One region of the Thermophilibacter sp. genome, then DNA from elsewhere that is predicted to be linked to it. Evidence: predicted binding sites of a transcription regulator. Region 1 holds the regulator's gene; the other holds the start of a gene.
The links. The regulator NrdR, encoded in region 1, represses ribonucleotide reductase genes. The targets are predictions, from matches to a motif close to AAACACNATATATNGTGTTT.
Positions count from the first base shown of each region.

Region 2: a site for NrdR is predicted at 1,381-1,400, ahead of ACWTSU_RS00805 (ribonucleoside-diphosphate reductase subunit alpha). Genes of this name have one in related genera too.

Region 1 covers NZ_CBIFYV010000064.1:114-4,313, forward strand. The annotation lists partial or broken gene ACWTSU_RS05340 (heparan-alpha-glucosaminide N-acetyltransferase domain-containing protein) at 1-271, opposite strand, end outside; gene lexA (transcriptional repressor LexA) at 268-915, opposite strand; gene ACWTSU_RS05350 (LysM peptidoglycan-binding domain-containing protein) at 1,109-1,546, shown strand; gene nrdR (transcriptional regulator NrdR) at 1,642-2,094, shown strand; gene dut (dUTP diphosphatase) at 2,087-2,533, shown strand; gene ACWTSU_RS05365 (NCS2 family permease) at 2,620-3,942, shown strand; gene ACWTSU_RS05370 (uracil-xanthine permease family protein) at 4,014-4,200, shown strand, end outside.
Region 2 covers NZ_CBIFYV010000006.1:29,590-33,789, forward strand. The annotation lists gene ACWTSU_RS00800 (DEAD/DEAH box helicase) at 1-1,236, opposite strand, end outside; gene ACWTSU_RS00805 (ribonucleoside-diphosphate reductase subunit alpha) at 1,474-4,008, shown strand; gene ACWTSU_RS00810 (ribonucleotide-diphosphate reductase subunit beta) at 4,046-4,200, shown strand, end outside.

The DNA of each region.
Region 1 (4,200 bases):
AGATGGCCAGCGCGACAGCCCCGTAGCGCAGCGCGCGCCGGAGGTTGTCGCGCGAGAGCGGGCACATGCAGCCCGCCACGAACACGAACGTCCACGAGATCGAGCAGCGCCAGGCCTCGCGCAGCGGCCCCGCGAACCAGTCCAGGGGCAGGCCAGCGATGTAGCGCAGGTCGTAGCACAGGTGGAAGAGCACCATCGAGACGACGGAGAGGCCCCGCACCAGGTCGAAGACACGGACGCGGCCGCCCGAGGCGCGCTCTGCGCCGCTCACGAGATGGAGCGGATGAGCGCGGTGACGCGTCCGAGGATCACGGGGTCGCGCACGTAGATGGGCTCCATCGTGTCGTTCTCGGGCTGCAGACGCACGCGGTCGCGCTCGCGGTAGAACGTCTTGACCGTCGCCGAGTCGTCGATGAGGGCGACGACAATCTCGCCGTCATGGGCGTCGCGCTGCTCGCGGACGACGATGTAGTCGCCGTCGAAGATGCCGGCGTTGACCATGGACTCGCCGCGGACGCGCAGGACGAACGAGCTCGCGTCCCCGACGACCGAGGTGGGGAGCGCGAGCGTTTCCTCGACGTTCTGCTCGGCGAGGATGGGCGTGCCGGCGGCCACGCGGCCCACGAGCGGCAGGCGGATGGTGCCGGCGTCGACGTCCTGCGAGACGCTGGCGAGCGGCTCGCCCGCGTCCGGGGTCTTGTCGACAACCTCGATGGTGCGCGGCTTCTTGGAGTCGCGCTTGATGAGGCCGCGCTCCTCGAGGACCTTAAGGTGCATGTGAACGGTGGAGGGGGAGGCCAGGCCGACCGCGGCGCCGATCTCGCGCACCGAGGGCGGGTAGCCGTGCTCGTCGGAGTAGGCGCGGATGTAGTCGTAGATCGCGAGCTGGCGCTTGCTGAGCTTTCCCCTGGCCATGTGTGCCTCCTTCTCTCCTGGTCCCATGATACGACGTATCGAGGCGAAGCGCAAACACGTGTTCGAGATTTTTCTTGACACGAACAGACGTGCTGTCATACTTGGGTACAGACGTTCGGTCCCGCGCGCGGGGTTTCTGTCCGGCCCCTTCCGTATAACGGGTCGTGACACGCGCGATCGAAAGGGGAGCACGATGACACGCACCACAGCCGCCCTCACGGCCTTTGACGGAAACGCCGCTCTCGAGGTGGCGCCCCGGAGCACGCTCGTCCTGATAGAGGGCGGCCGAGGTGGGCACGAGGCGTCCGCGGCCGCGAGCAGTCGACTCTCGCCCCGCCAGGCGCTCGCGTTCGTCGCGGCGGGCGCCGTCGTCGTGCTCGCCCTCGTCGTCGGGTCCCTGCTCACGGAGGCGCGCGCGTCCGCCGGCTACGCCTCCGCGCTCTCCGGCGCTCCCGAGCGCGTCGTCACGGTGCGGCCCGGCGACTCCCTCTGGTCGCTCGCCGAGGCCTCTGACCCCGACGGCGTCCCCGTCTCCGAGGTGGTCTCCTGGGCCATGGAGCGCAACGGCCTCGTCTCGGCCGAGCTCACGGTCGGCCAGCGTCTCGTAATGCCCGTCGGGGCGGTCGGCTAGCCCTGCTCTTTCCAGTTCGTTTCCACATCGGCTTTCTCAGCGAGATTTGAACGTTTTGTGATACCTTCTCTAGTCGTTGGCCACGAGGAGGTTAGATGCGCTGTCCCAGATGCGGTTGCGACGAGTCCAAGGTCGTCGACTCCCGTCCCTCAGAGAGCAACGATGCCATCAGGCGCCGCCGCGAGTGCACCGGGTGCGGGTTCCGCTTCACGACCTACGAGCGCTGCGAGGAGATGCCGCTCATCGTGGTCAAGCGCGACGGCCACAAGGAGCCCTTCGACCGCCAGAAGCTCATGAGGGGCCTCGTGACCGCCACCGTGAAGCGCAACGTTCCCGTCTCGAAGCTCACGGCCCTCATCGACGATATCGAGGCCACCCTGCGCGACCAGGGCTCCTTCGAGGTCAGCTCGGCCGACCTCGGGAGCATAGTGCTCAGGCGCCTGCTCGACGTGGACAAGGTCGCCTACGTTCGCTTCGCGTCCGTCTACCGCGACTTCAAGGACATCGAGGAGTTCAGCGAGGAGCTGAGGAGCCTTTCCCATGACTGACGAGCGCATCACGCTGCCCATCAAGCGGCTCGACCCATCCGTGGAGCTGCCCACCTACGCCTACGAGGGCGACGCGGGTCTCGACCTGCGCGCCAACGAGGACGTGGAGCTCGCCCCGCACGAGCGCCGGCTCGTGAGCACCGGCCTGGCCGTCGCCATTCCCGAGGGGTACGCGGGCTTCGTGCAGCCCCGCAGCGGCCTGGCCCTGCGCGAGGGCCTCTCGATGGCCAACACCCCCGGGCTCGTTGACGCCCACTATCGCGGCGAGCTCAAGGTCTGCGCCGTCAACCTCGACGACGAGCGACCCATCCGCATCGAGCGCGGCGAGCGCATCGCCCAGCTCGTCATCCAGCGCGTCCCGCAGGTGACCCTCCAGGAGGTCAGCGAGCTCGACGAGACCGACCGTGGCACGGGCGGCTTCGGCTCGAGCGGCGTCTGACGCCCCGAACCCGGTCCTCCCGCCGCCCTCCGGCGGCGACGACATGCACGTTGTCCAACAAGCACGACAGAAAGGGATGGCTCTTAATGGACAAGTTCCTGCATCTTGAAGAGAGGGGGACGTCCACCGGTCAGGAGCTGCGCGCCGGCCTCACGACGTTTCTGGCGATGGCCTACATCGTCTTCCTCAACCCGCTGATCCTGAGCGAGGGCATGCCCGATGTCCCCAACTCGGCTCTTGTCACGGCCACGTGTGTCGGCGCCGCCGTCATGACCATTCTCATGGGCCTCATCTCCAACCGCCCGCTCGCCTGCGCCTCGGGCCTCGGCGTCAACTCCATGATCGCGACCGCCGCCGTCACCACGTGCGGCGGCGACTGGCACGCCGCGATGGGCGTCATCCTGCTCGAGGGCGTTGCCATCCTCATCCTGGTCCTCTGTGGCCTGCGTGAGGCCATCATGGATGCCATTCCCGTGACCCTGCGCCACGCGATCTCGGTGGGCCTCGGCCTGTTCATCGCCATGATCGGCCTCTCCAACGCCGGCATCATCGTTCAGAGCGGCTCGCTGATCGGCCTCGGTGAGCTCAACAACACCTTCGCCATCGGCGTGATCTCCATTGTCGCGACGGTGCTGTTCGAGGCCCTTCACGTCAAGGGCTCCATCCTCCTCGGCATCCTCGTCGCCGTGATCTGCAGCATCCCGCTCGGCGTGACCGCGATGCCGACGTCCATCGTCTCTCCGCTTGACTTCTCCACCTTTGGCGCGCCCTTCCAGAGCGACGCCAACGGCGTCATGGGCATCGCCAAGGTCGTCACCGACCCGGCCCTGCTCATCCTGGCCTTCTCGCTCATGATGTCCGACTTCTTCGACACCATGGGCACCGCGATGGCCGTCGCCAAGCAGGGCGAGTTCCTCACCGAGGACGGCAACGTCGAGAACATCAAGGAGATCCTGATCGTCGACTCCGCCGCCGCCGCGGTGGGCGGCCTCGTGGGCGCCTCCTCGATCACCACCTTCGTCGAGTCCACCTCCGGCGCGGCCGACGGTGGCCGCACGGGCCTCACCTCCATCACCACGGGCGTCCTGTTCCTGCTCGCCGCGTTCTTCTCGCCGATCATCAACTGTGTGCCCGGTGCCGCCACCTGCGGCGCGCTCGTCTACGTTGGCTACCTCATGATGGGCGACGTGTCGAGCATCAACTGGGGGGACATCCAGGAGGGCTTCCCGGCGTTCATGATCGTGGCGGGCATCTGCATGACGTACTCGATCTCCGCCGGCATCGGCTTCGGCTTCATCGCCTATGTCGTCTGCGCTATCTTCGGCCGCAAGCTCGACAAGATCAAGCCGCTCATGTGGGTCGCCACGCTCGCCTTCATCGTGTACTTCCTCTCGCCGCTCTTCTCGTAGGGGTTTGGCCTCATGGCCCGGTCGCAAGCGGCCGGGCCTTTTTCATACGTCTCGACTGAAGGGAGTGGTCCATGAGCGCACACGAGCGCGAGGTCATCGGTGTGGACGACCGCGTCTCCGTCGGACGCGCCATCCCGCTGGGAATCCAGCACATGATGAGCATGTTCGGCTCCACGGTGCTCGTACCGGTCCTCACCGGGCTCGACCCCAACGTGGCCATCATGTGCTCGGGCATCGGCACGATCTGCTACCTGCTCG
Region 2 (4,200 bases), on a different contig from region 1:
CCGGCCCGTGCGCCCCATGCGCTGCAGGAAGCTCGAGACGGTGAACGGTGCGTCTATCTGGAAGGCGCGCTCCAGGCGCCCGACGTCGATGCCCAGCTCGAGCGTCGAGGTCGCCACGATCGAGAGGTCGGAGGACTCGTCGCGCATCTGCTCCTCGGCGGCCTCGCGGATGGCGGCCGAGAGGTTGCCGTGGTGGATGAGGAAGCGGTCCGGCTCCCCGTTGAACTCGCAGTAGGCGCGCAGCGTGGTGCAGACCTCCTCGGCCTCCTCGCGCGAGTTCGAGAAGATCAGGCACTTGTGGCCCTTTGTATGTTCAAAGATGTATCCCAGTCCGGGGTCGGCGTTGGCGGGGGCAAGATCAGTGCCCGGCTCGAGGGGCGCCGGAGCTACCTCCGCGCGCAGTTCTGCAGGCGCGCTCTGTGCGCCGAAGCTGTTTGAGCACGGAGGTAGCTCCGGCGCCCCCGCCTCGACCGAGATCACGTCGGCCTCGATCGCTCCGCCGGCGGACGGCACGGCACCCTCGTCGGCCTGGGGGCCGCTCTGGTAGAAGTGCTCCATCGAGATGCGCCAGGTGCGGGGCGGCTCCTCGACGCGCGGGATCACGCAGTCGCGGCTGGTGCCGGTGGCGAGAAACGAGCCGACGGCCTCGGGATCGCCGATGGTCGCGGAGAGCCCCACGCGCCGCGGCTCCACGCCGGCGATGCGCGACAGACGCTCCACGAGGCAGAGGCACTGCCCGCCGCGGTCCTGGCGCAGCAGCGAGTGGATCTCGTCGATGACCACGTAGCGCAGGTCGCAGAAGAGCTTGGCCACGGCTGCGTGGCGCCGCATGAGCAGCGCCTCGAGCGACTCGGGCGTGATCTGCAGGATGCCCGAGGGGCGGCGCATGAGGCGCGCCTTGTGCGAGGCCGAGACGTCCCCGTGCCAGTGCCACACGCTCACGCCCGCCTCCTCGCAGAGGTCGGTCAGGCGGTAGAACTGGTCGTTGATGAGCGCCTTGGTGGGGCCGATGTAGAGCGCGCCCACCGAGGCGGGCGCGCTCTCCCAGAACTCGGTGAGGATGGGGAAGAAGGCCGCCTCGGTCTTGCCGGAGGCCGTGGACGAGCAGAGCAGCACGTGGGCGTCCGTGTCGAAGAGGGCCTCGCCGGCAGCGACCTGGATGCCGCGCAGGCTCTCCCACTCGTGGGAGTAGATGAAGTCCTGCACGAACGGCGCGTATCGGTCAAAGACGGACATGGCCCTCCTCGGAAAGGAACATCTGTTCCATCATAGCGCAACCACGGACGTGGCCCGCCGACAATCTCCGCCCGCCGGCGGCGCGGGCCTCAGCCGCACGTGGACCCTTCCCAATATGTCATGCGTCTGATAGCATATGTCCCACGACACAGCATGTTGTGTTCAAATCCAAACGCATCCACATCATGTGGACATCTCCGAGCACCGTCAGCCAGCCAACGAGCACGAGGACCGACCATGAGCACACCCACGCCCGCAACCATCACCAAGCGCGACGGCCGCACCGAGCCCTACGACGGAGCCAAGATCAAGGCCGCCATGCGCGCCGCCCTCGAGGAGGTGGGGTCTCCGGTCGACGCCGCCCTTCTCGATGCCCTTCTCGCCGACGTGGAGGCCGCGATGGCGGCGCGGGACGTCACGACCGTCGAGGGCATCCAGGACCTCGTGGAGCGCTCCCTCATGGAGCGGGGCTGCTTCGACGCCGCCAAGGCCTACATCCTCTATCGCCACCGCCGCTCCGAGCTGCGTGCGACCCGGGAGGCCCTCGCCGAGGGCGTGGGGGTCGAGGGCCTCGGTGCGTGCCTGGCGCGCATCGAGCGGGACTTCCCCGAGCCGGAGTACGCCCTCTCGCTGCTCGCGGCGCGCTGGCGCTCCTTCCTCAAGCGGGGCGCCGCGGCCGACGAGCGCCTCGACCTGCTGACGACGGCGGCCGTCGAGCTCACGAGCCAGGAGGCCCCGCGCTGGGAGCTCGTGGCAGGGCGCCTGCTGGCCTTCTCGTTCCACCGCTCCCTCGCGCGCGCCGAGCGCGAGCGCGGCCTCGCCACCCTCTACGACAAGCTGCGCCACCTCACCGACGAGGGCCTCTACGGCAGCTACATCCTCGAGGGCTACACCCGTGCCGAGATCGACGAGGCGGCGACCTTCATCGACGACCGCCGCGACGACCTGCTCACCTACGCGGGGCTCGACCTTCTCGTCAAGCGCTACGTGGTGTGCACGCACGACCACGTTCCGCTCGAGAGCCCGCAGGAGATGTTCCTCGGCATCGCGCTGCACCTCGCGCTGCGCGAGCGCGCGGACCGTCTCGGCTGGGTGCGCCGCTTCTACGACATGCTCTCGCGCCTCGAGGTCACGATGGCCACGCCCACCCTCTCCAACGCGCGCAAGCCCCACCACCAGCTCTCGAGCTGCTTCATCGACACCGTGCCCGACTCGCTCACGGGCATCTACCGCAGCGTGGACAACTTCGCGCAGGTCTCCAAGTTCGGCGGCGGCATGGGCATGTACCTCGGCAAGGTGCGCGCCACCGGAGGCTCGATCCGGGGCTTCTCGGGCGTGGCGGGCGGCGTGATCCGCTGGATCCGCGTCATCAACGACACCGCGGTAGCCGTCGACCAGCTCGGCATGCGCCAGGGCGCCGTGGCCGTCTACCTCGACGCCTGGCACCGCGACCTGCCCGAGTTCCTGCAGCTGCGCACCAACAACGGCGACGACCGCATGAAGGCCCACGACGTGTTCCCGGCCGTGTGCTACCCCGACCTCTTCTGGCGGATGGCCGAGCAGGACCTCGACCAGAACTGGCACCTCATGTGCCCGCACGACATCCTCACCGTGAAGGGCTACGCGCTGGAGGACTACTTCGGCGAGGAGTGGGAGCGCCGCTACCTCGACTGCGTGGCCGACCCGCGCATCGAGAAGCGCGTGGTCTCGGTCAAGGACGTGGTGCGCCTCGTGCTCAAGAGCGCGGTGGAGACGGGCACGCCCTTCGCCTTCATGCGCGACGCCGTGAACCGCGCCAACCCCAACCCGCACACGGGCGTGATCTACTGCTCGAACCTCTGCACCGAGATCGCGCAGAACACCAGCGAGATCGAGGAGGTCTCCCGCGAGGTGGAGACCCGCGACGGCGACACCGTGGTCGTCACCACCACGCGCCCGGGGGACTTCGTGGTCTGCAACCTCGCGAGCCTGTCGCTCGGGCGGCTGCCGGTCGAGGACGAGGAGGCGCTGCGCCCGCTCGTGCGCACCGTCGTGCGCGCCCTCGACAACGTGATCGACCTCAACTTCTACGCGCTGCCCTACGCGGAGCTCACCTGCAACCGCTACCGCGCGATCGGGCTGGGCGTCTCGGGCTACCACCACATGCTCGCCCGGCGCGGCATCACCTGGGAGAGCGAGGAGCACCTGCGCTTCGCCGACGAGGTGTTCGAGCGCGTGAACCGCCTCGCGATCGAGGCGTCGTGCGACCTGGCGGCCGAGCGCGGAAGCTACGCGCTCTTCGAGGGCTCGGACTGGCAGACCGGTGCCTACTTCGAGAAGCGCGGCTACGACGCCCCGGCGTGGCGGGAGCTCGCGGCGCGCGTGCGCGAGCGGGGGATGCGCAACGCCTACCTGCTCGCGGTGGCGCCCACGAGCTCGACCTCGATCATCGCGGGCACCACGGCCGGCGTGGACCCGGTGATGCGGCGCTTCTTCCTCGAGGAGAAGAAGGGCTCGATGCTGCCGCGCGTGGCGCCCGAGCTCTCGCCCGAGACCCTCTGGTACTACAAGCCGGCGCACGCGATCGACCAGACCTGGAGCGTGCGCGCCGCCGGCGTGCGCCAGCGCCACATCGACCAGGCCCAGTCGGTCAACCTCTACATCACCAACGACTACACGATGCGCCAGGTCCTGGGCCTGTACCTCGAGGCGTGGCGCTCCGGCGTCAAGACGCTCTACTACGTGCGCAGCCGCTCGCTCGAGGTGGAGGAGTGCGAGAGCTGCGCCAGCTAGGCCGATGCCGGCACAAAGCGAGAAGAAGGGAGACCCCGTGACCGTCCAGCCAACCGAGCGCCTGCGGAGCAAGCCGCTCTTCAACCCAGACGGCGACACCGACGTGCGCGACCGGCGCATGATCGGCGGCAACACCACCAACCTCAACGACTTCAACAACCTGCGCTACCCGTGGGTGTCGAGCTGGTACCG